3 regions of the Peribacillus sp. TH16 genome follow, and region 2 is predicted to be linked to each of the others. Evidence: riboswitches for the same ligand, from Rfam matches in the RefSeq annotation. Region 2 holds a riboswitch; each other region holds the start of a gene.
What was found. A riboswitch is a leader RNA that binds a small molecule or an ion and turns the genes downstream of it on or off. The one in region 2 is predicted to bind S-adenosylmethionine.

Region 1 (7,661 bases), on a different contig from region 2:
CAAGGAATTTATATCCAGTAAATTATAAGTTAGAGATTTCCAAAAAATACATTGACTTTAAAATATTATCAATCTAATATTTAAATTATCAGTTACCATACTTAACCTACCAAAATAGTTGGTATTAAAGGGCAGCATAGTGGATCTACTATATGAGGATAGTTAAAGGTATGTAATAAGCATTATACAAATAAACAAAAGAAGGAGATTTTTTATGAAAAATAAAAAGTTTTTCAATGTGGTAGCCACCGGTTTAGCATTAGTAACCCTTTTAACAGGATGCGGTTCAAGTACATCGTCCGGAAAAGAAGCAAATACAAATGAAGGTAGTAGCGATACAGAAGTAAAAAAGGTAAAAATAGCATATGACCAAGCGTCAAAACCAATGTCTTGGTTAGATGAGAAGGGAAATCCAACTGGTTACGATGTAGAAGTTATGAAATTGGTTGATGAATTACTTCCAGAATACGAATTTGAATATATTGGGACATCAAGTGATGACTTATTAGTAGGCATTGAACAAGGTAAATATCAAGCAGGGGTTAAAAATGCTTTCTGGACACAGGAAAGGACAGAGAAGTTTATCTTTCCTAAAGAATTCCTTGGGTTAAGCAGTGCAGGACTTGTGTTAAAGAAAGAAAATGAAAAGATAAAAAATCTAAAAGACTTTGCTTCAGCTGGTTTTTCTTTAGCACCAATTGCTGCAAACAACGCGCAATATACAATTGTTGATGAATATAACCAGGCCAATAAGGACAATAAAGTAAAATTAAAAGCCGGAGATGCATTCACAGTTGATGTAGTTCAATGGGTTAACGAAGGCCGTGTAGACGGTGGAATAGCAATTGAGGGAGCTTTTAAGAAGCAAGTAGCAGAAGATGGTCCATATCATAATTTAAAAAATGATCTCGTTTACAATGAATTCGCCGTAATCAAAACTTGGCCATTGTTTAACAAAAAAGAACAAGAATTTGCAGACGCTTATGATGAAGCAATCAAAAAGTTAAAAGAAGAAAAGAAGACAAATCAGTTAAGTACAGAATTTTACGGAAGAGATTTGTTTGAGGTATTGGAAACTGTAAAAAGATAACAACACTCTAATCTACCAGAGCCTAAAAAAGTCAATCACTGAGGCTATACTTGTCACTTTCTTATTTTAGGTTGTTGAGTGGGTAACCTCAATTCAAACCAAAAAAGTAAAGGAGTGGCAAGTTTTTGTATATATACCTCTAATATTGAAGAATGATTACGTTTTGAATATTGAACCTTTTAAATAGGAAAAAGAAGATGGATGTGAAACATGGAGAAATACTTTGATGTAAATTACATAGTTGAATCAGTACCAATGTTAATTCCTTTTCTAAAAGTAACATTAATGGTTGCTGGTCTTTCGGTCCTATTCGGGACAATCTTAGGTTTCATCTTAGCAGCCATGAAAATAGGAAATAGTAAAATTGCTAAGAAAATTGCCTATGGGTATACAACAATATTAAGATGTACACCATCTATTGTTCTCCTATTTCTAACTTATTATGGGATTCCAGCAATTGCAGATAATTTTGGCGTAAACCTAAACGACATTGACAAAGCGGTATTTGTTGTTATTACCTTTTCGCTTCAATTTGCAGCTGCCATGTCTGAGGTTATCAGAACATCGTATGAATCTATAGATAGAGGGCAATTTGAAGCTGCAGTAAGTGTAGGATTAAGTAATACACAAGCGTACTGGAGAATTATTTTACCGCAAGCTTTTGTAGTTGCTTTACCAAACTTCGGTAACAGCTTACTTGAGTTGATGAAAGAAGGAGCCCTAGCATATACAATCGGATTGATAGATATCATGGGGAAAGCAGAGCTTATAATCGCTGGGAATTATAATACTCATGCATTAGAAATTTATCTTGCTTTAGCTGTTATTTACTGGATATTATCAATTGCTATTGAACAACTATTCTTAAAATTAGAGAAGGTATTTAGTAAAGGAAAACAAGTGATAACAACTACATAGGGGGTGACAGAGTGTCAGAAGGATTGGATTATAAATTTTTAGTGGAAACCTTTTTTGTAGCATTATCAGGGGTGCCCACGGCGTTATTCATTACAATTGTAGCTTTACTTGTTGCGCTTCCGTTAGGATTTTTGCTTGCTTTAACAAGAATAAATCAAATTCCAGTTTTAAATCGTGTAGCACAGATATATGTTTCCTTTGTAAGAGGAACTCCTGTCATAATTCAAATTTTTATTATTTATAGCAGTGTACCCTTATTGCTAGCTTCGATATTTGATAAGTATAACATCGAAATGAATGTATACGATGTAAATCCGATTTGGTACGCATTCATTGTTTTTTCATTGAATACGACAGCTATTCTAATAGAAGTGTTTCGTTCAGCAATAAGCACAGTGAGTAAGGGACAACTAGAAGCTGCTTATTCAGTCGGATTAACAAATGCCCAAGCATTTAGAAGAATTATTATTCCACAGACATTAGTTGTAGCATTACCAAATATTTGTACAGCAACAGTCAATCTAATTAAAGCAACATCTCTCGGATATGCATTGTCATTGCAAGAAATTACTCTAAGAGCCAAGGTAGCTGCCAATGTAGGCTACAATTATGTTGAGGCTTATATTGATATCTTTCTTGTATACCTGATTTTATGTAGTTTAGTAGAGTATTTATTTAAGCTGTATGAAAAACGTTTAAGTAGGTATAGAGCAGTAGGTATTTGAAATGAAGCAGGAGGTGGACATGATGTTAGAAATTACAAATATCCATAAATCATTTGGAGAAAATGAGATTTTAAAAGGTGTAGATTTAAAAATAGAAAAGGGTGACGTGGTAGTAATTCTGGGCCCAAGCGGTTCAGGAAAGACAACATTACTTCGATGCATTAACTTTCTTGAAAAAGCAGATCAAGGACATGCAATTTTTGGGGATATTGATGTAAATCTTAAAACAGCATCAAAAAAGGCGATTCATGGAATTAGGCAAAAGATCGCTTTTGTATTTCAAAATTATAATCTGTTTAATAATAAAACGGCATTAGAAAATGTGACAGAAGGTCTTGTTATTGGAAGGAAGATTGCGAAAGCCGAAGCAAATGAGATTGGTAAAAAAGCATTAGATAAAGTAGGTCTGTCAGAAAAATACAATGCTTACCCTATTGAACTATCAGGTGGTCAGCAACAAAGGGTTGGCATTGCGAGAGCAGTAGCTTTAAATCCTGACATTATTCTATTTGACGAACCAACTTCTGCACTTGATCCTGAACTTGTCGGTGAAGTTTTAACAGTAATGAAGCAAATAGCAAAAGAAGGAACAACCATGTTAGTGGTCACGCATGAAATGTCTTTTGCAAAGGATGTAGCAAACAGAGTAATATTTATGGATGCTGGTGTCGTAGTAGAAGAAGGATCACCTAAAGATATTTTTGTGAAACCAAAAGAAGAAAGAACAAAGAAGTTCTTAAAAAGAGTCTTACCGGAGGATTATATTTTTTACATTTAATTTTCAAATGAAATTAAGAGTTAATAAGAAAAGGGTGAATTTTTGAAGCTGATCCAGAGCGATAGATTAATAGCGATCACTCTATACATATAAGTAATTAAAACAAACGCATGGTAATCCATACTTGTGTTGAAATAAAAAATCATTCTTTTCAGTAATAATCAATGAAATTATGGGCTTCAGTGTAGCCTATATGAAGTAGTCAAAAAACGAATTACCTATGAAAACCTGCTTGGGAATTTCGTGTAAATAACTAGTGATCCTACGAGATGAAATTAACTCTTCACTTGATCACTAGATTAAAAAAATTGCATAATTGAACGTATGTTTTCAATGCTTTTCTCCTTGCGTTTAGTTAATTGATGACGGTGCTCTTTAGTTTTTATAAGTGTGTTTTTGGTTTATAATAACAATTATCAAGTCATATCAGGGGGTGAAACTTTGAATGAATATAATGTTACAGTTAAGAATGGCAGCACAGTAATTCTGTCAGAAATTATTAAAGCTGAAGATGAAAGAGAAGTCCTTGGCACACTATTGATTACTAGCGAATTATTTAATCAACCTTTTACTGACATTAGGATTTTAGAACGCTAATTTGTTACTGAACTCTCCATTTGTTACAATCATAATAAATCTTAAAACAGTAGGCGATATTATGTGCGGGCGTTTCACCCTTTTCACAGACATTGAAGAAATAATTGACAGGTTTGATATTCAAGCGCCATTTAATGCCGAGTACCAATTCAGCTACAACATAGCACCTTCTCACTCTGTCTTATCCGTTATTAATGACGGATCTATGAATCGACTTGGATATCTTCGTTGGGGACTCATACCTTACTGGGCAAAAGATGAGAAAATGGGCTACAAGATGATTAATGCCCGAGCGGAGACCATTGCTGAGAAAACAAGTTTTAAGAATTCGTATAAGAAGAAACGGTGTTTGATACTTGCCGACTCTTTTTATGAGTGGAAGAAGACACCAGAACGTAAAATACCCATGCGAATAAAACTTAAGAGTAATGCCCCATTTGGAATGGCTGGTCTCTGGGAATCATGGAAATCACCTGAAGGTATCACGATATATTCCTGCTCAGTTATTACAACTACTCCGAATGAGCTAATGACTAGTATTCATGATCGCATGCCAGTTTTACTTAAACCTGAAGATGAAAAGACTTGGCTGGATCCTTCAATTAATGATACTGCATATCTACAGCAATACTTAAAATCATTTGATACTGAACAGATGGAAGCTTTTGAGGTATCGAATGATGTGAACTCACCTAAAAATAATTCACCTAAGTTAATACACCAAATTTGCTGAGAGGTCCTAGGACCTCTTTTTGTTTTTCTCTTTTCAATTAAAGGTGAAGTACTTTATCTTCATTCATAAGTTCCTCTTTACTCATTTGAAAAAAACCTCTTTATAAAATACTTTAGGCTACACCTTGCGGAAATACATAAAATACTGTACTCTTATATTTGCTTTTCGATGCGGGTATCGATGTTACTTTCCTAGAGTGAATGGATGAAAAGCTAGGACTGCAAAAAGACAACTTAGCAATCGAACAATGCAGTGCACTTGTTAACCTGCCTGATTCTTTACTCGTAGACATCGGAACATTTGATAATATCATTACGTAATTTGGATCTTCTTATCAAGAGAGACGGAGGGACTGGCCCGAAGATGTCTCGGCAGCAGACTTAATAGGAGTGCTGTGCCAAATCCAGCAGGCGAATACGTCTGAAAGATGAGGAGGGTGTTTTTTATAGATTAAAAGACCTCTTCTTATTGTTTAATAGAAGAGGTCTTTTTTCACGTTCGATGGTTTAGCTTTAGCTTCGTATTGGCTATTATGCTTTTGGAGTCATGCTTACAATAATATGAAAGAAATGTTGGATCTTACTAGAATTTTTTACCGAATTAGTTCAATGAATAAGGGCTATGACATATTTGTCATGGGAAAAATAAAAAGAGGTGTTCATCATGAGTACAAACAATAAAGGGAATCCTTGGGCTTTAGTCCCATTTGTCGTTTTTTTAATTTTATTTATAGGTTCCGGGGTTATTACAAGAGATTTTTATTCATTTCCGGTGATTGTGGCGATTGCGATTGCATCAGCGGCTGCATTGGCAATGAATCGAAAAGAGTCTTTCAATCAAAAAGTTGAAATCTTTTGTAAAGGTGCCGGGGACTCCAATATTATGTTAATGGTTATCATTTTCCTTTTGGCCGGTGCTTTTTCAGAAGTGGCGAATGGAATGGGTGCGGTAGAATCAACGGTGAATCTTGCGTTATCGGTTTTTCCGCAAAATCTATTAATGGTAGGTATTTTCATTATCGCTTGTTTTATTTCTCTATCTATGGGGACAAGCATGGGAACAATCGTAGCGCTAGCACCTATAGGTGTAGGAATTAGTGAACAAACCGATATTTCGCTTGCCCTTTCAATGGCCGCCGTTATCGGTGGTGCGATGTTTGGTGACAACCTATCTTTCATTTCAGATACGACAATTGCAGCTGTTCGAACGCAGGGAACGAAAATGAAGGATAAGTTTAAAGTGAATTTTTTCATTGTTTTACCTGCGGCCATCATCACATGTGTCATCCTTGGCTTTTTAACAATGGGTGAACAAGCAGCTATCTCTCAACATTCCTATAATTGGGTGAAGATTCTACCTTATATTTGCGTTTTGATCACTGCATTAGCTGGAGTCAATGTGTTCCTTGTCCTCTCCATCGGTATTGTGTTTGCCGGAATTATCGGGTTAGCGGATGGTAGTTATCAACTGATGGGCGTCATTCAAAAAATGGGGGATGGAATGGCGGGAATGTATGAGATCTCTTTTCTTGCCATTTTAATTGCTGGTATGGTGTCAGTCATCAAACATAACGGCGGCATCGATTATCTTCTCCACGTCGTGACCCGTAATAGCAAATCAAGAAAAGGTGCTGAATTCAGCATTGCCGGTCTAGTCGGTTTGACAAATCTATCTACGGCAAATAACACGATTTCTATTATCATTGCCGGTCCGCTAGCCAAAAATATTGCGGAAAAGTATGGCATCGATCCCCGTAAATCGGCGAGTTTGCTTGACGTTTTTGCTTGTTGTATTCAAGGGTTAATTCCATACGGGGCACAACTGCTTGTTGCGGCGGGGGTAGCACAAATTTCACCTGTAAGTATTTTACCCTATTCTTTTTACCCAGTATTAATTGGGATTTGTGGAGTCATAGCCATTTTGATTGGTTTTCCGCGATTTTCAGGGAGCGAAGAGAAGAAATATACTTCTTGAAAAAGTGAATTAAACAGAAAAACACCCTGAATCTTTAGATCTAGGGTGTTTTTTTATATGCGTCCATTTTAATAAATATATATTTAGCTTTTATTCATGGAACACTTTACAATTTTGATCTTATAAGGGTTCAATTGAAAATATCAGAAAGCGTGGGAGAATAATTATTTATATTTAGAAATGATACAGAATATTATATCATTCTTATTCTCGATGGGAGTTTCCCGATTCATTCCTCAAATTTATGAATGAAATAAATTGAATGGTAGGATATAATAGATTATTGTATTGGGGATTCATTCTTGAATCTCCCTTTTTTACTATGGACTTCTATCGTTTATCTTACCGAGAGAATGGGGAAATAAACAATGGTTGTCAATTGCTATCATATATAAGTTAATAATTAGAGGTGGTTTGTTTTTAATGGAGATGTTAGGAAGTTTTATTAGTGGAACAAATGATTTACTGTGGTCAAAAATACTGATTATTATGCTGATTGGATTGGGTCTTTATTTTTCCGTTCGTACGAAGTTTGTCCAATTCAGAATGGTAGGGGAAATGTTCAGGCTTTTGGGAGAAGGTGCCACAGCGGATAAAAAAGGTGTGACATCGTTTCAGGCTTTTTGCATCAGTACTGCTTCACGGGTTGGAACAGGTAACCTTGCAGGTGTTGCCATAGCCATCACAATGGGTGGTCCAGGAGCCGTTTTCTGGATGTGGTTAATAGCACTTATCGGGTCTGCCTCTGCCTTCATTGAAAGTACACTTGCACAAATTTATAAGGTCAAGGATGGCGATACATTCCGAGGTGGCCCTGCTTATTATATGGAAAAAGCATTGAATGCC
Region 2 (7,661 bases):
CTATTTGCCTCTGGTGCAACAAGAGCCGGGTTACTTCCATAGACATACAATGAGCGAATGGGGTTGTCCGGTTCAAGCAATGCTTTCCCTATTTGATTCATATTAATAGTACGTGTTTTAGTTTTTTTGAGATCAGGACGTTGTAAAGCTGCGGTATTAAAGGAGAGAAATCCTGAATTGGATTTAACTGCACCTCCGCCTTTTACTAGCCACTGTCCTGTTAAAGCAGGTAAACAGGCAATCGTCCGAGTGCTCATCCCGCCATTATCATGATGCTGAAGACCATTTCCAATCCGAATCATTGAAGGGGAAATCGCCCCATACATCCTAGCTAATTTGTATATGTCTTCTACGGGAACGCCTGTTATGTCAGAAACCATTTGTGGCTGATATTGCTCAAGATGATCTTCTAGCTCTTCATAACCAATCGTATATTCCTTTAAAAACGATCGATCCACTAGCTTTTCTTTATAGAGTATATGCATGATTCCTAATGCTAGTGCACCATCAGTCCCTGGGAGAATGGGAATGAACCAATCGGCCATTCGTCCGGTTTGATTTTTATGAACGTCAATAACAATGACTTTAGCTCCTGATTTTTTTGCTTTTTGTGCGATTGTTACTTGATGCATATTTGTACTTACAGCATTGATTCCCCAAAAGATGAATAACTTAGTTTCGGTCATCTCTTCTGGGTCTGTACCGTAGCTCCCCCCCATTGTGTAGCGGTAGCCTGTTGAGCCAGCAACTGAACAGATGGTCCGGTCAAGTTGACTTGATCCGAGGCGGTTAAAAAAACGGCGATCCATTCCTTCTGCAGCGAGTTTCCCCATATTCCCATAGAAACTGTAAGGAAGAATGGTTTGTGCCCCTTCCTCTGAAATAAGATTTTTCCAATGATTTGTGATCGTATCGATCGCTTCTTCCCAACTAATAATGGCGAAATTCCCCTCACCTTTTTTTCCCACGCGTTTTAAAGGTGTCTTAATTCTCTTGCTATCATAAATCCGTTCACCCATATTCCGAACCTTGTTGCAAATATTCCCTTTCGTCACTGGATGATTTGGGTCACCACTAATTTTCTTGATTTTTCCATCCTCTTTGTGTACAAGTAAACCACATTGGTCTGGGCAATCAAGAGAACAGACAGAAAGGACTACACCATTTTCTATATCTTTATATGATTGCATGTCAGTATCCTTTCATGAAAAAAATGATTCATAGATTATATCATACGGAGAGAATATTTAGAAAGTTCAAATAAATATTGACTTCCGTTTTGAAATTCATTATATTTGGTATATTCTATTAATTGAAAAAATAGTTAAACCAATATAATATTGTAAAATTTCTATCAAGAGAGGTGGAGGGACTGGCCCTTTGAAGCCTCGGCAACATTATTGTGCCAATTCCAGCAAGCGAAGCTTGAAAGATAGAAAGAGTGGCCTTTTATTTTATTGTTGTGAGAACGATATTATGAAGTAATTATCTCTTTCCGTCTTAGCGGGAAGAGATTTTTTTATTTTTAAGAAGTGAGTTACTGACAGGTAAAGTCGTTACATAAAGGAGAGAGATGTAAAAATGAACATTCTAGTAACAGCACCATATAACGAAGCGGGCATCAAGGAATTAAACGAGTTATTTGGAAAGGCTACCTATCAACCTTGGAAGGAAAATGGAAGGGCCTATAACGAAGTAGAGTTGATCTCTTTATTAAAAGAGTCTAAGGCGGAGGGGTTAATTACTGAGTTAGATCAAGTAACAGAAAAAGTATTCGCTGAAGTACCTGAATTGAGATTTGTGGGTGTGTGTCGTGGCATGCCTTCTAATGTTGATGTGGAAGCTGCAACAAAAAGGGGACTTCCCGTCTTTTTCACTCCAGCACGTAATGCTCAGGCTGTTGCAGAATTATTTGTCGGTAATCTCCTTACATTTTTAAGGCATACCATTCCTTCCAATCAATGGTTGAAGGAGGAAAAATGGAATGAAGACTATCTCCAAGCCTATTTAAAGTTTAAAGGAAATGAAATTTCTGGGAAAACAATTGGAATGGTGGGGTTTGGGGCCGTGGGCCAGCGAATTGCAGCGGTTCTTGAAAGTTTTCAATGTTCGATAAAATACTATGACCCTTATGTAGAGAGTGATAATCCTAATCATGTTCGGGCTTCTTTAGAAGACGTTTTTTCGACAAGTGATGTGGTATCCATACACCTCCCTAGAACAGAGGAAACGATCGGGATGATTAATGAACACTTTTTGGGACTGATGAAAGAAGAGGCAATCTTTGTAAATATGTCAAGGGCTGTCGTGGTTGAAAGAGATGCGCTTGTACAAGTATTAAAAGCACAAAAGATTAGGGGGGCGATATTAGATGTGTTTTATCAAGAGCCGCCTGAACAAAGTGACTATGAATTAATTAAATTGCCCAATGTATTAGCTACCCCTCATCTTGCCGGCGCAAGTTATGAGGTTGAGGATCATCACGTCTCAATAATGAACCAAGCGTTAACAAAGTGGACAACACAACATACTCTTCAGATTCCAACTCTATATAACAGAAGAAATCTAGAAGTTAAGTCATAAGAAAGAAGAGTGAAAAAAATGGCTATAAAAGAAGGTTATTTAGTATTTGATATCGGTACTGGAAATGCAAGAGTGGCTATCGTTGAGACAACAGGTGAAGTCGTCTCTATTGAGAGAGAGGATATACAATATGAAATTGAACCTCTTTATCCTGATAGTCGATACTTTTCACCTGAATTACTTTGGAAACAGCTTATTCAATTAGCAAAAAAGGCGATAGCTAAAGCTCAGCACATTTCAATCAAGGCAATAACGTCAACTAGTCAACGGCAAGGAATTGTCTTGCAGGATCAGGATGGGCATTCGTTTATCGGGTTACCTAATATTGATAATAGAGGCCGCGAATGGGAAAAGGAGTTTTCAAATCAACCATTTATTTATGAAAGGGCAGGTCGATTACCATCTGCATTGTTTTCAGCTTTAAAGCTGGTCGCCCTGCAAAAGAGGCAGCCGCAATTATGGGATAAAATTAAATACTTTACAAGCATCAGTGAGTGGGTTGCCTATAAATTAAGTGACGTGCTCGTCTATGAGCCATCACAAGCGACCGAAACACTGCTATATGATGTTCAGAAACAAGAATGGTCAGAGGAGTTGTGTGAACAATTCGGGATATCGGTAGACTTGTTACCCGAATTAAAATCGTCTGGTTCGATCCTTGGTGAAATTACACCGAATATGGCTCAGATGCTGGGATTGGACGAAAAGGTTTTAATCGTAGTAGGAGGCGGTGATACACAGCTGGCTATCGCAAGCACGTTTGCCGAAAAAGGTGATGTCATCATCGTATCTGGAACGACCACCCCTATTTGCCATATTACTGATGAATATAGTGTGGATTCTAAACGAAGAGCATGGACAAATGCCCATACGAATAAAAATCAATGGCTGTTAGAAACAAACCCAGGAATAACTGGGCTTAATTATCAGAAATTAAAAAATATTTTCTACCCAAATGAGAGTTATCAACTAATGGAAGAGGAAATGAGTAAGCTTACGACGATTGATTGTGTATCAACGTTAGGCATGTATCTGACAGATGAGAAAAATGCGACGAAAAAAGGTGGCTTCATTTTTAATACACCATTAGAAGAAAACTTAACCCGTGCTCATTTTGTAGCTTCAGCTCTATGGGAAATTGCTTGTACAGTCAAATGGCATTTCGACAAATTATGCGAAGTGATTCCTTACGATTTGCCATATGTATGGGCTTGTGGAGGTGGTTTTCAAAGTGAAACGTTAACGAAATTTGTAGCTAATCTCCTTCAAAAAGAAGTGCGCATTCATCAAGGGTTCAATCAGGCATCCGTTGTCGGATCTGCCGTTATCTGCAATAAGACATTAGGGGTAAATAGTGCATTATCAGGCGATATCAAAGCGATTACAAATGAGGCTAGTTACGATGAATGGAAGTATGAGGAGTGGAAACAAGCTCAACAGTTCTTTTTCAAAGACCAATATAGCTTAAATCCAAATAAGATAGAAAAGAGAGATATATATGTTAGATAGAATTGGAATACCTAAAAGTTTAAGCTGGGGTTTTTTAGGTGTTATGCTCTTTATGATGGGAGACGGACTTGAAGCTGGCTGGTTAAGCCCTTTCTTAGTTGACAATGGATTGACTGTTCAGCAGTCAGCGGCCATTTTTACTGTATACGGAATTTCTATAGCTCTTTCTTCTTGGTTTTCAGGTGTTTGTTTAGATGTTTTTGGACCAAAGAAGTCTATGTCTATGGGATTATTGTTTTATGTTATTGGGACTGCAGGATTTATCACTTTTGGCTTTGAAAGTATGAATTATCCTGTTATGCTTATCACCTATTTTATTAAAGGTTTCGGCTATCCTTTATTTGCTTACTCTTTTTTAACATGGGTCATTTATCGATCACCTAAAAATAAATTAAGTACAGCTGTCGGTTGGTTTTGGGTAGCTTATTGTGCTGGAATGATGGTACTTGGCTCTTGGTATTCAAGCTACGCTATTCAATACCTAGGTTATGTCAACACATTATGGACCTCTATTTTCTGGGTATGCCTAGGTACGATTTTTGCTATAGTCATCAACAAAGACAAATTTGAAAAGAAACAGATATCTAGCAAAAAAGAAGCAGTGAATGAGCTCTTAAAGGGCATCACCATCTTGAAAACAAATCCAAGAGTTGCTGCTGGTGGTGTTGTAAGAATTATTAATAGTGTAGGATCATATGGATTTCCGGTTTTCTTACCCATGCATATGGCTGAACATGGAATTGAAACATCTGTCTGGTTACAATTATGGGGTACGATCTTCTTAGGAAACATTATTTTTAATTTGGTTTTTGGTTTCGTTGGAGATAAATTCGGATGGAAAAATACAATCATCTGGTTTGGTGGAGTCGGTTGTGCTATTTTTACCCTTCTATTATATTACACACCAATGATCACAAATGGAAACCTCATTGCAACTAGTATTGTTGGATTTATATGGGGTGCTTGTTTAGCTGGTTATGTACCTATAGGTGCATTGGTTCCATCCGTTGCAGGTGAAGACAAAGGAGCGGCCATGTCTATTTTGAATTTTGCGGCCGGTTTGTCTTCATTCGTTGCACCTGCTATAGCCATGACTTTTATCGGTTCGGCTGGAGCAGAAGGGGTTGTATGGATTTTTGCGATCCTGTATCTAGCTAGTGCGGTGATTGTTAAATTCATTCGTTTACCAGAAGAGGATGAAATGAAAAAAGAAACGGATCCACTTGCATCATAATGAAACATGGTGACTTAAAATCAACTTTTCTTATTAATAGGAAGAAGCTACATTCCAATATTGGATTGTGGCTTCTTTATTTTTATTTATAACAGCTGCGTATCATTAAATGAAAATAAAAAAACTTTCACCACCATGCTACTTTCACCTCGTAAAAGTTTATATAGAGTGTGAAAGGAGGTGAGCGACATGGCAAACCAAATTCCAGTATCAAGTACGTTAAGGATTGATTTTGAGACGGGATTAAATGAAAAGGGGTCTATTGTTTTCAAGCGTAGGTCATTTTCGAACATCAAGGTTGAGGCGACGGCGGATCAGTTGTTTTCGGCAGCAACAGCGATTGCAAGCGTGCAGAATTATCCAATGGGTGAAGTGACCAGAGTGGATACGAATTCATTGATTGGATAATCGGCTTTTAGCAAAAGGTTGAAAAAACAGGAGGTGATACAAAATGGCTAGAGTATTGGAAATGATTTTCGTAACAGAGGAAGGAAAGTCAGCGACGATTTCCGTTGAAAATCCGAAGGAGCCGGTTGATGCGAATACAGTCAAACTGGCAATGGAGCAAATGATTACGGGGAATGCCTTCGTTGCATCATCGGGCGACTTTGTCAGTATTAAAGGAGCACGCCTTGTCGAGCGTAATGTCGAGGATGTTGAACTTATCTAACTTGTCAGCAGGCAGGCTCATCTTTGAAGGACGTGTCCTGAAAATGGGTGAGCCTGTTTTTTTCACCATACTAGAAGAGAGGTGAACAAAAGTGGATCAAATCCTGCCATTTATCAGTGATATCGGATTTCCGATTATTGTTACCCTTTATTTGCTTCATCGGATTGAAACAAAATTGGATACATTGAACGAAACCCTTGTCGAGCTGCCGGATCGTTTGCAAGAGGGATTCCAAAGTCAGTTCAGAGGATAGGTAGGGAGCATTATGGATGTTATCATTCATAGTGCTTTTTTTATTTTTGCAAAAGGGATCCTACCACTACCCATCGAGCTAACGAGTAAAAATACTATATGTAAAATTATCTTGAGAACATTTTAATTTATAAAAATAACGAGAATATACGGTATATTATCGGTTTTATTTGCACATTGTTTACTAAAAAAGGAAAATATTATTATTTTTTTAAAATGTAACAATTATATTAAAATGTTGTGTTAGTATAAAAAAGTCAGAAAAATCAGAACGAAAAAAGAGTATTTTCAAATTACATATTTGAAATATTAAACGAAGCTTGATTCGAAAATTAAATTGATTACACACCCTAGGAGGATTCTACTTTAGAAATACTATCATCATTTTTAGCACTAACAATAATTATTTCATCCATGACGAATTCATTAAATGCCAGCTGTAAAGGGGAAGAAGTTTATAGTGTACAACAAGAACATCCTTTATTTTGAATTATGGAATCAACTCTAATAAATATAATTAACACGATTATTTTATTTGGATTATTAACTTAAAGAATTGGAAACCATTTGAATGAATTTTTTTAAAAGCGTTGCAATTAGTTTTGTAATCAGTTTAATAGTCTTGGGCACTTTAGTAATTGTTTATCATTTTTTATCTAGAAATAATACATTAGATCTGGAAAAACTACTAGAAAGGGAAGAATATCATTTGCTAGATGGGGTGAAAATTTACAATTCAGAAAATGATGAATTGAATAATCTAATTATTAATGAGATAACGAATCTTAATAAAGAATTGTCTAGTATGTTTGGAACCATTAATATGGATGTTAAAATAAATATAATAGTATTTGAAGAATTAGAGGAATTACAAAAGTATGCGGAATTAGAAAATATCGGAGCCTTTTTTGATAAAAATTATAATTTAATTGCATTGGTTAAACCCGATAACCTTGTTAGGGAAGCAGATGAATGGTTCTTTAGAAGGGATTTACGTCACGAGTATACACATTATTATTTGACTAAATATCTAAGTGAAAATAAAATTACAGCCGTTCCGAAGTGGTTCGATGAGGGATTGGCCGAGTACGTTGCAGTTACTATGGATGGGGTTGAGACTACGGACCCATTAGAGGAAGTAATTAATTTTGAATTGTTGAAGAGTAGGGAAGATTGGGCAATGCAAAGAAGAAACCATACAGAGTTATATCCTCAATCACATTATGGAATCAAATATATAATAGAAGATAATGATTTGAGCATAATAAAAAAAATAATAGATGATAGCTATAAGTTAGACTTTTCAAAATCCTTTAAAAGACATACTAACATAGAAATTAATGAATTTCATAAGTTAATCAATTGAAATATTGCATGTTAAAGACTACGTATCTTATCTTTTTTTAACTCTAG
Region 3 (7,661 bases), 1.1 Mb from region 2:
CAAGGTACAGGGATGGGTGTTCCATCCATTTCCATCTACATAAATGAATTAATGAATAGCTATAATGTGCAGAAGCTGATTCGTGTTGGGACTGCTGGTGCCATTCAGAAAGATGTAAAAGTTAGAGATGTAATCCTGGCAATGAGCGCTTCTACGGATTCACAAATGAACCGCCTGACATTCGGGGGAGTCGATTTTGCTCCAACAGCAAATTTCGATTTGCTAAGAAAAGCTTATGAGGCAGGTATTGCCAAAGGTTTGCAATTAAAGGTCGGTAACGTGTTTACGGCCGATCACTTTTATAACGATAATAGTGAATTAGAAAAATGGGCGAAATATCAGATTCTAGCTATAGAAATGGAATCAGCAGCTCTATACACGCTTGCTGCTAAATTTGGACGTCAAGCTCTTTCTGTTTTAACCATTTCCGATCACATATTAACTGGTGAGGAAACGACGTCTGCTGAGCGCCAGTCAACATTTAACGAAATGATTGAGGTAGCATTAGAAGCAGCTATACAGGACTGATATTAAGAAGTAAATTTACTTGCGGGTTACCAGGAATAAATGAAGCTGTACGATGATAGTTAGGATACAGACTCATTTATTCCATGGTATCCGCATTTTTGTAATTTAACAGATTATTGGCAGGGAAATATTATGGGTTTGGTTAAGAATTTTATTTCTGATTTTACCTACGCGAAATGGTGAAAAAAGATATATATATGATCAAAAGTTGTTTTTTTGATAACTAATATTTTCCGATTAGCCTGAAAGCTGATAAAATAGAGAAAAAGTTTATATCGTCATGAAGAATGAAAGTGGTGAGGCTTCAGTGGAAGAAGAAAATCAAAAACAGCCTAAAGAGGCAGGGAAATTCATAAAAATAAAGAAGTTTACGTTCATTATGGGGATTTTCTTACTCATATTTCTAACCGCAGGGATTACTACAATAGCCTTGACCTTTGGAGATGAAAAAGTAGAGTCTTTAGCACCGGATAAACATTCGGAATTTGAAAAGCTGTATTCTACATACGATACGATAAAAGATAACTACTATGAAGAGATTGATCAAGACAAGCTGGTTGACGGGGCAATTAATGGAATGATCAAATCATTGGATGACCCATATTCTACTTATATGGATAAAAAGGAAGCATCGAGTTTCCATGAGAGCATCTCTTCATCTTTTGAAGGAATCGGTGCTGAGATACAAGAGCAGGATGGGAAAATTATGGTCGTTTCACCGATAAAAGGGTCTCCAGCAGAAAAAGCAGGGGTAAAACCGAATGATATCATTTTAAGTGTGGACGGTAAAAGCATTGAAGGATTAAGCTCTTCTGAGGCTGTCCTGAAAATCAGAGGCGAAAAAGGGACGAAAGTGGATTTATCCATCACTAGAGCAGGTGAGCCGGAACCGATTGCTCTTACGATTAAGCGGGATACCATTCCAATTGAAACAGTATATGCCGAAATGCTAGATGATGGAGTTGCCAAAATCCAAGTAACAAGTTTTTCTGAGCATACTGTTAAAGAGTTGGAAACGGCACTTAATGATATGTCCAAGAAAGATATGAAAGGCCTTATCTTGGACTTGCGTGGTAACCCAGGTGGATTGCTTGACCAGGCTATAGATATGGCAAGCTTGTTTATTCCAAATGGGGAAGTAGTTCTTCAAGTTGAGGAACGTAGCGGGAAAAAAGATGTCTATAAATCGAAGAATAATGGAGAGTTGAAGATTCCAGTAGTCGTATTGATTGATGATGGCAGTGCAAGTGCATCTGAAATTGTCGCAGCGGCTGTCAGTGAATCAGCGGATATTCCTTTAATAGGTGTTAAATCATTTGGGAAAGGAACTGTACAAACAGCCCAAGACTTCGATGATGGATCTAACTTTAAATACACGGCAGCAAAATGGCTGACTCCTGAAGGTAATTGGATTCATAAAAAAGGGATCAAGCCGGATATTAAAGTGAATCTTCCTGATTATGCCAGCCTTCCATATATTTCGCCGGATAAGGAATTGAAAGCATCTGATTCTTCCAGTGAAGTAAAGGCAGCTGAAAAAATGCTGAAAGCAGCAGGCTATAATCCAGGTAAGATAGATGGATTCTTTGATGAAGAAACAACAAATGCAGTTAAAGAATTCCAAAAAGAACAAAAGGTTAAAGAAACAGGTATTATCAAAGACGATACAACCGTAAAATTAATGCAGGTCATCCGGGAGAAAATCCTTGAAAATGATACACAAGTGAAAAAAGCAGTGGAAGTTTTAAAGAAGGAAATCAAATAATTTGAGTATAAACAGCCTGTCAGCGATTACCGTTGACAGGCTGTTTATCGTTAATTGCATAATACTTCAATAAAAGGGGAAAAATATGGTTACTTTTACCGATGAGGTGAGGATATGAAAGAGAAGGTACTGTTCATATGTTTAATTGTCTTAATGCTGGCTGGTTGTTCATATTCGCCTGTTCCCCAATTAAATAAGAATAAAAATACGGAAAAAAACCTTTCTAAAGAAGAGAGCCAAGAAAGTATGAAAACTTTTCTATTGATTGGTGTCGATTCTCGTGGAGAGGAGGATTCTCGGGCAGATGCTGTGATACTAGCACGCTACTTTCCTGAGCAGCAGAAGCTAAAACTGGCTTCTATTATGCGTGATAGTTATGTGAAAATACCGGGTTATAAATACGGATATAACAAAATAAATGCTGCTTATTATTATGGTGGCAGTGAACTACTTAAGAAAACAATACAAGAAAACTTAGATGTTAAAGTCGATCATGTTGCAGTAATTGATTTTAAGGGATTCGTAAAGATGGTTGACCTACTTGCCCCAGATGGTGTGATGGTAAATGTGAATCAGGAAATTATTGATGATATGAGCATTGAAGCCAGCAGCGGTAAAAATGTATTACATGGTGAGGAAATATTGAAATATGTCCGTTTCCGACATGATGATGAAAGTGATTTTGGACGGGTCGCGCGTCAACAGGAAGTATTAGTTCAATTAAAAACGGGATTTATTAATCAAATCTCATCCTTTGAAGGGATGGTCGCCCTACCTAGTATTATTGAAAAAGGGATGTCCTACCTAGATACGGATATTGGGATGAAAACGATTATGGAAATGGGCTCTCAAGTTGTCTTCCAATCCCCAGATTCTGTAGAAACCTTAAGGATTCCAGTTGAAGGAAGCTATAAAGATGAAATATATCCCCAATCTGGAGCAGTTTTGAAAATGGACTACACTAAAAATAAGGAGGCACTTCAAGAATTTTTTTCAAGGTAAGAAGTGCTGATCGATCACTATTTGTTAATATTTAATCAATTTTTTGAAAAATTAAGCTTGATTTAATAATATATAATCTTTTATAAAGAACCTCGCAAGAATAAATATAAATATCATAGTAAAATGAACGAGGCGAAATCACATATGCGATTCCGTCTCGTTATGATTAGTTTCATCTAAAAGATGAAACCTGGCTCAATTGACAAAAAGCGGAATGTTTTTCACATAGTCTGGTGAAATAATACCGTTTTCTGTTATGATGCTCGTGATTAGATGATTCGGTGTGACGTCAAAGGCTGGATTGAATGTCTTTACATTATCTGGGGCTATCTTTACTCCCTGAATGAAGGTAATCTCGTCCCCATTCCGCTCCTCAATCGGGATGGATGTGCCAGATTCAAGGGAAAGGTCGAAAGTGCTTGAAGGAGCGGCCACATAGAATGGGATACCGTAATGATTAGCTAATATTGCCAATCCCAAGGTCCCGATTTTATTAGCAGTATCTCCGTTTGCCGCAATCCTATCAGCACCAACTATAATACCATTGATTTGTTTATGATGAATGGTATGAGCAGCCATATTGTCAGAGATTAAAGTGACGTCCACTCCAGATTGCATTAGTTCCCAAGCAGTCAAACGTGCCCCTTGCAGGACAGGTCTTGTTTCACATGCATATACCTTTATCGGAAAGGCTCTTTCTTTCGCTAGATGGAAGGGAGCCAAGGCTGTACCATAGCGAGCAGTGGCAATTCCCCCAGCGTTGCAATGCGTTAATATGGAATCTCCTTCAGCAAATAAGGATAAACCATTTTCCCCGATTTTTCGGCACATTTCTTCATCTTCTGTAAAGATTGCTTTTGCTTCCAGTATAAGTGCCTCTTTGGCAGTTGGAATACTCTTGGCTGCTTGCAAAATGTTTTCCATCCTTTTTAACGCCCAAAAAAGGTTGACTGCAGTAGGGCGTGAAGAAGCTAGTTTTTTAATATGTTTAGTTACATTTTGTTTGAATTCCCCTAAATCAGTTGAACCATCCTGATTCGCTCCAAGTGCGACACCGAATGCTGCAGTTAGACCAATTGCTGGGGCACCGCGGACCTTTAATGTCAAAATGCTGTCAAATACATCCTCAACGGAATAAAGTTTAATGAATTCTGTAATTGTAGGTAAGGCCTGTTGATTTAATAAAGTTATATGAGTATCATCCCATTGAACGGAATAAGGTAAGGCTGTTGTCGTCGTCATATGTAGTTCTCCTTTTAAAGGGTTGAATAGGTAGGCAGTGTATGTTGCTTCAATGCTTCAATCACAGCTGGAACATCCAATTGTTCCCTTTTTTTAATTAAAAAAGCACCAATTTTCAATGTAGCCGTTTTGGCAGCGATTCTTGTTTCTTTATCTTCAATAACATTTAAATCTGCAACATGAGATAAGCCTATTGTTCTCCGAATCAGCTCGCAGCCAGCAAAACCATATGCATCTTTTCTGAATTTAGTGAGCACATATGATAGATAACCATTTACTTGACGAAACGGACTTTTGTTTTGGGTATTCCAAAGACTAGTATATGTCTCTTCAAAAGTATCCCAAAATTCTTGGAGGTGTGTGAAAATTTCCTCTTTTCCAGCGGGATTACGTGTAACTGCCTGGAATAGAATGTTTGCTGTGTATTGGCCAAGATCAAACCCAACTGGTCCATAAAAAGCGAATTCAGGATCAATAATCTTCGTTTCTGTATCACTTGCAAATATACTTCCCGTATGTAAATCTCCATGAAGTAAGGCTTCCTGTTCGGTTTCAAAGCTTTGTTTCAGCTTAGCGACTTCAAGTATTACTTCTTGATCATTCCAAATGCTTTTGGCAGCATCCGTCAATTCTACTTCATACTCACCCGGTAGTTCTTCAAAAAAAGGATCTGTGAAAACAAAAACTTCAGTAATTTTGCAGAGTTCAGGATTCGTGAAGTTTCGGGCCACTTCTTTTTTCGCAGACGGTTCTAAATGCAAATCAGATGTGTAAAATGCCGTTTTGGCAACATACTCACCAATATGTTTCGATAGTAATGGAAATTGATCGCCATCGATTAAGCCTGTTCTCGCTATTTTTAAGTGTGAGAGGTCTTCCATGATTGTGATAGCAAGCTGTTCATCTGAATAATAGACTTGCGGTACAAATTCGGGACAATAGCTCTTGAAATGGATAAGTGCATTTGCTTCAATTGCAGCCCTTTTTAAGGTCAGCGGCCAACTTTCACCAAGTACCTTTGCATAAGGAACCGCTTGTTTGATTATAATTCCTTTTTTTGTGGCTGTGTCTGTAATATGAAAGACATAATTTAAGTTTCCATCGCCTATCTCTCTACATTTTAAAGTGGCATCTGTTTTGACCAACCCTAGTTTTTTTGCAAGGGTTATTGCAGTTTCATTTGACAGTAATTCAAAGTTCGAATGGTTTAAAGTCATTATTTTCCCCTCCAAATATTTAAAATAATAATGAAAAAGCCTCTTTCATATAGAAAGAGGCAGAAGTTTTAGCTTCGGACCTCTTATCTTCCAGAAATATTGCTTTCTGGTGGAATTAGCACCGTGCCCTGTGGATTTATAATCCGGCGGAAACTCCGCCCCATTTCACAATGGTATTACAGTCGGTTGCTGGGCTTCATAGGGCCTTTATCCCTCAGCCTGCTCTTGATAAGAGTAAATGTAAATGTTAATGTTTTCTGAAATTTTAATCTTCGGGAAAATAATATCAACTTTTTAAATAGTTTGTCAATGGGTAATTTAATAATAATCCGCACGACGTTCTTCGAATTCAGTTTTGTTACATGCTTCCGTTACTTTTGAGAGGTCCAGGGTACCTGTTAGGAGTTCTTTCTTCGCCGGCTTCACTTACGATATTCCCCCATGGATCTATAATCAGGGATTGTTCGGCAAATAGTTTAATAAAATCGGACCCTGAACGATTTAATGCTAAAACGTAGGCTTGGTTCTCCATGGCACGGCTGACCCTATATCGGTCCCTAATAATCGAGGCTCGGTTTGGGCCACTCGGCGGATACGAATAGAACTTCCGCACCTTGAACGGCATGGACTCACTGACATCCTTGTAAACGTATGTTATAACAAATGAATGTAATCGTTTTTTCTGCTTCTTCATCCGCAATCTCATTCAACCTAGTTAATTCGTATCCAACTGTTCAAAGTTCAGGTAAAATAACTATATCCGGATTAGATTAGACGGCGTTTTCTATCCATTTGTACTGCGAAATGAAAGTTAATATAGGGTTATCCAAAGGCATATCCATTTGGTGGAAGGAGATTTTCCATTTCATTTTTTAAAACCTCTATATGTAAAAAAACACTTTACAAGACTATGATAAACATATATCATTTGTGACTAGAATTTCAAGAAATTTCAGAGAAGGTGTTTAATGATGCAATTCGAAAAATCCAGACAGCTTCAGGAACTACCCAAGCAGTTTTTTGCTTCTCTAGTTGCAAAAGTTAAGGCAATTACAGAGCAAGGTCATGATGTCATTAATTTAGGGCAGGGAAATCCTGACCAGCCGACGCCAGAGCATATTGTGAAAAGTTTGCAGACTGCTGCAGAAAATACAATAAATCATAAATATTCTCCTTTCCGAGGACATCAATACTTAAAAGAAGCTGCGACTGTCTTTTATGAACGTGAATATGGTGTCAAGTTAGATCCTAATAGTGAAGTGGCTATTCTATTTGGTGGAAAGGCAGGACTTGTCGAACTTCCACAATGTTTATTGAATCCCGGGGATACGATTCTGGTACCTGATCCAGGCTATCCTGATTATCTATCTGGTGTAGTTTTAGCCCAAGCAAAAACAGAATTCATGCCTTTGACAGAAGAAAATGATTATCTTCCGCATTATGGAGAAATACATACAGAAACCCTTGAAAGAGCCAAAATGATGTTCTTGAACTATCCGAATAATCCAACTGGAGCATCAGCAACTGAGGGTTTTTTTGAGGAAACCGTCTCGTTTGCGAAAGAACATTCAATTTGTGTGGTTCACGACTTTGCTTATGGAGCGATTGGATTTGATGGAAAAAAACCGATTAGTTTCCTTCAAGCAGAGGGGGCAAAAGATGTAGGTATCGAAATATATACTTTATCTAAAACATATAATATGGCAGGGTGGAGAGTGGGCTTCGCTGTTGGAAATAAAAGTGTCATCGAAGCTCTTGAACTGTTGCAAGATCATCTTTATGTAAGTCTTTTCCCTGCAATTCAAGAAGCAGCGGCAAGTGCGTTACTAGATTCACAAAGCTGCGTAGAAGAATTAGTGAACAAATATGAAGGGCGCAGAAATGTTTTTATTGATGGATTACGTTCC

Region 1: another riboswitch for S-adenosylmethionine. It lies ahead of JFV29_RS01445 (Na+/H+ antiporter NhaC family protein); the one in region 2 lies ahead of JFV29_RS22675 (2-hydroxyacid dehydrogenase).
Region 3: another riboswitch for S-adenosylmethionine. It lies ahead of mtnK (S-methyl-5-thioribose kinase); the one in region 2 lies ahead of JFV29_RS22675 (2-hydroxyacid dehydrogenase).

The regions. Positions count from the first base shown of each region.
Region 1 is NZ_JAEKEM010000002.1:292,974-300,634, reverse strand. Features, by position in the region: gene JFV29_RS01475 (transporter substrate-binding domain-containing protein) at 215-1,090, shown strand; gene JFV29_RS01470 (amino acid ABC transporter permease) at 1,301-2,008, shown strand; gene JFV29_RS01465 (amino acid ABC transporter permease) at 2,020-2,733, shown strand; gene JFV29_RS01460 (amino acid ABC transporter ATP-binding protein) at 2,756-3,511, shown strand; gene JFV29_RS01455 (hypothetical protein) at 3,953-4,108, shown strand; gene JFV29_RS01450 (SOS response-associated peptidase) at 4,170-4,841, shown strand; SAM riboswitch class I at 5,170-5,275, shown strand; gene JFV29_RS01445 (Na+/H+ antiporter NhaC family protein) at 5,505-6,815, shown strand; gene JFV29_RS01440 (alanine/glycine:cation symporter family protein) at 7,239-7,661, shown strand, end outside.
Region 2 is NZ_JAEKEM010000009.1:1,785,930-1,793,590, reverse strand. Features, by position in the region: gene JFV29_RS22680 (molybdopterin oxidoreductase family protein) at 1-1,190, opposite strand, end outside; SAM riboswitch class I at 1,349-1,439, shown strand; gene JFV29_RS22675 (2-hydroxyacid dehydrogenase) at 1,582-2,583, shown strand; gene JFV29_RS22670 (FGGY-family carbohydrate kinase) at 2,602-4,092, shown strand; gene JFV29_RS22665 (MFS transporter) at 4,082-5,326, shown strand; gene JFV29_RS22660 (DUF1659 domain-containing protein) at 5,516-5,734, shown strand; gene JFV29_RS22655 (DUF2922 domain-containing protein) at 5,778-5,996, shown strand; gene JFV29_RS22650 (YvrJ family protein) at 6,088-6,249, shown strand; gene JFV29_RS22645 (collagenase) at 6,820-7,614, shown strand.
Region 3 is NZ_JAEKEM010000009.1:641,058-648,718, reverse strand. Features, by position in the region: gene deoD (purine-nucleoside phosphorylase) at 1-528, shown strand, start outside; gene JFV29_RS17055 (lmo1851 family serine protease) at 809-2,293, shown strand; gene JFV29_RS17050 (LCP family protein) at 2,408-3,295, shown strand; gene mtnA (S-methyl-5-thioribose-1-phosphate isomerase) at 3,491-4,537, opposite strand; gene mtnK (S-methyl-5-thioribose kinase) at 4,552-5,754, opposite strand; SAM riboswitch class I at 5,835-5,989, opposite strand; gene JFV29_RS17035 (nitrilase-related carbon-nitrogen hydrolase) at 6,113-6,448, opposite strand; gene JFV29_RS17030 (pyridoxal phosphate-dependent aminotransferase) at 6,723-7,661, shown strand, end outside.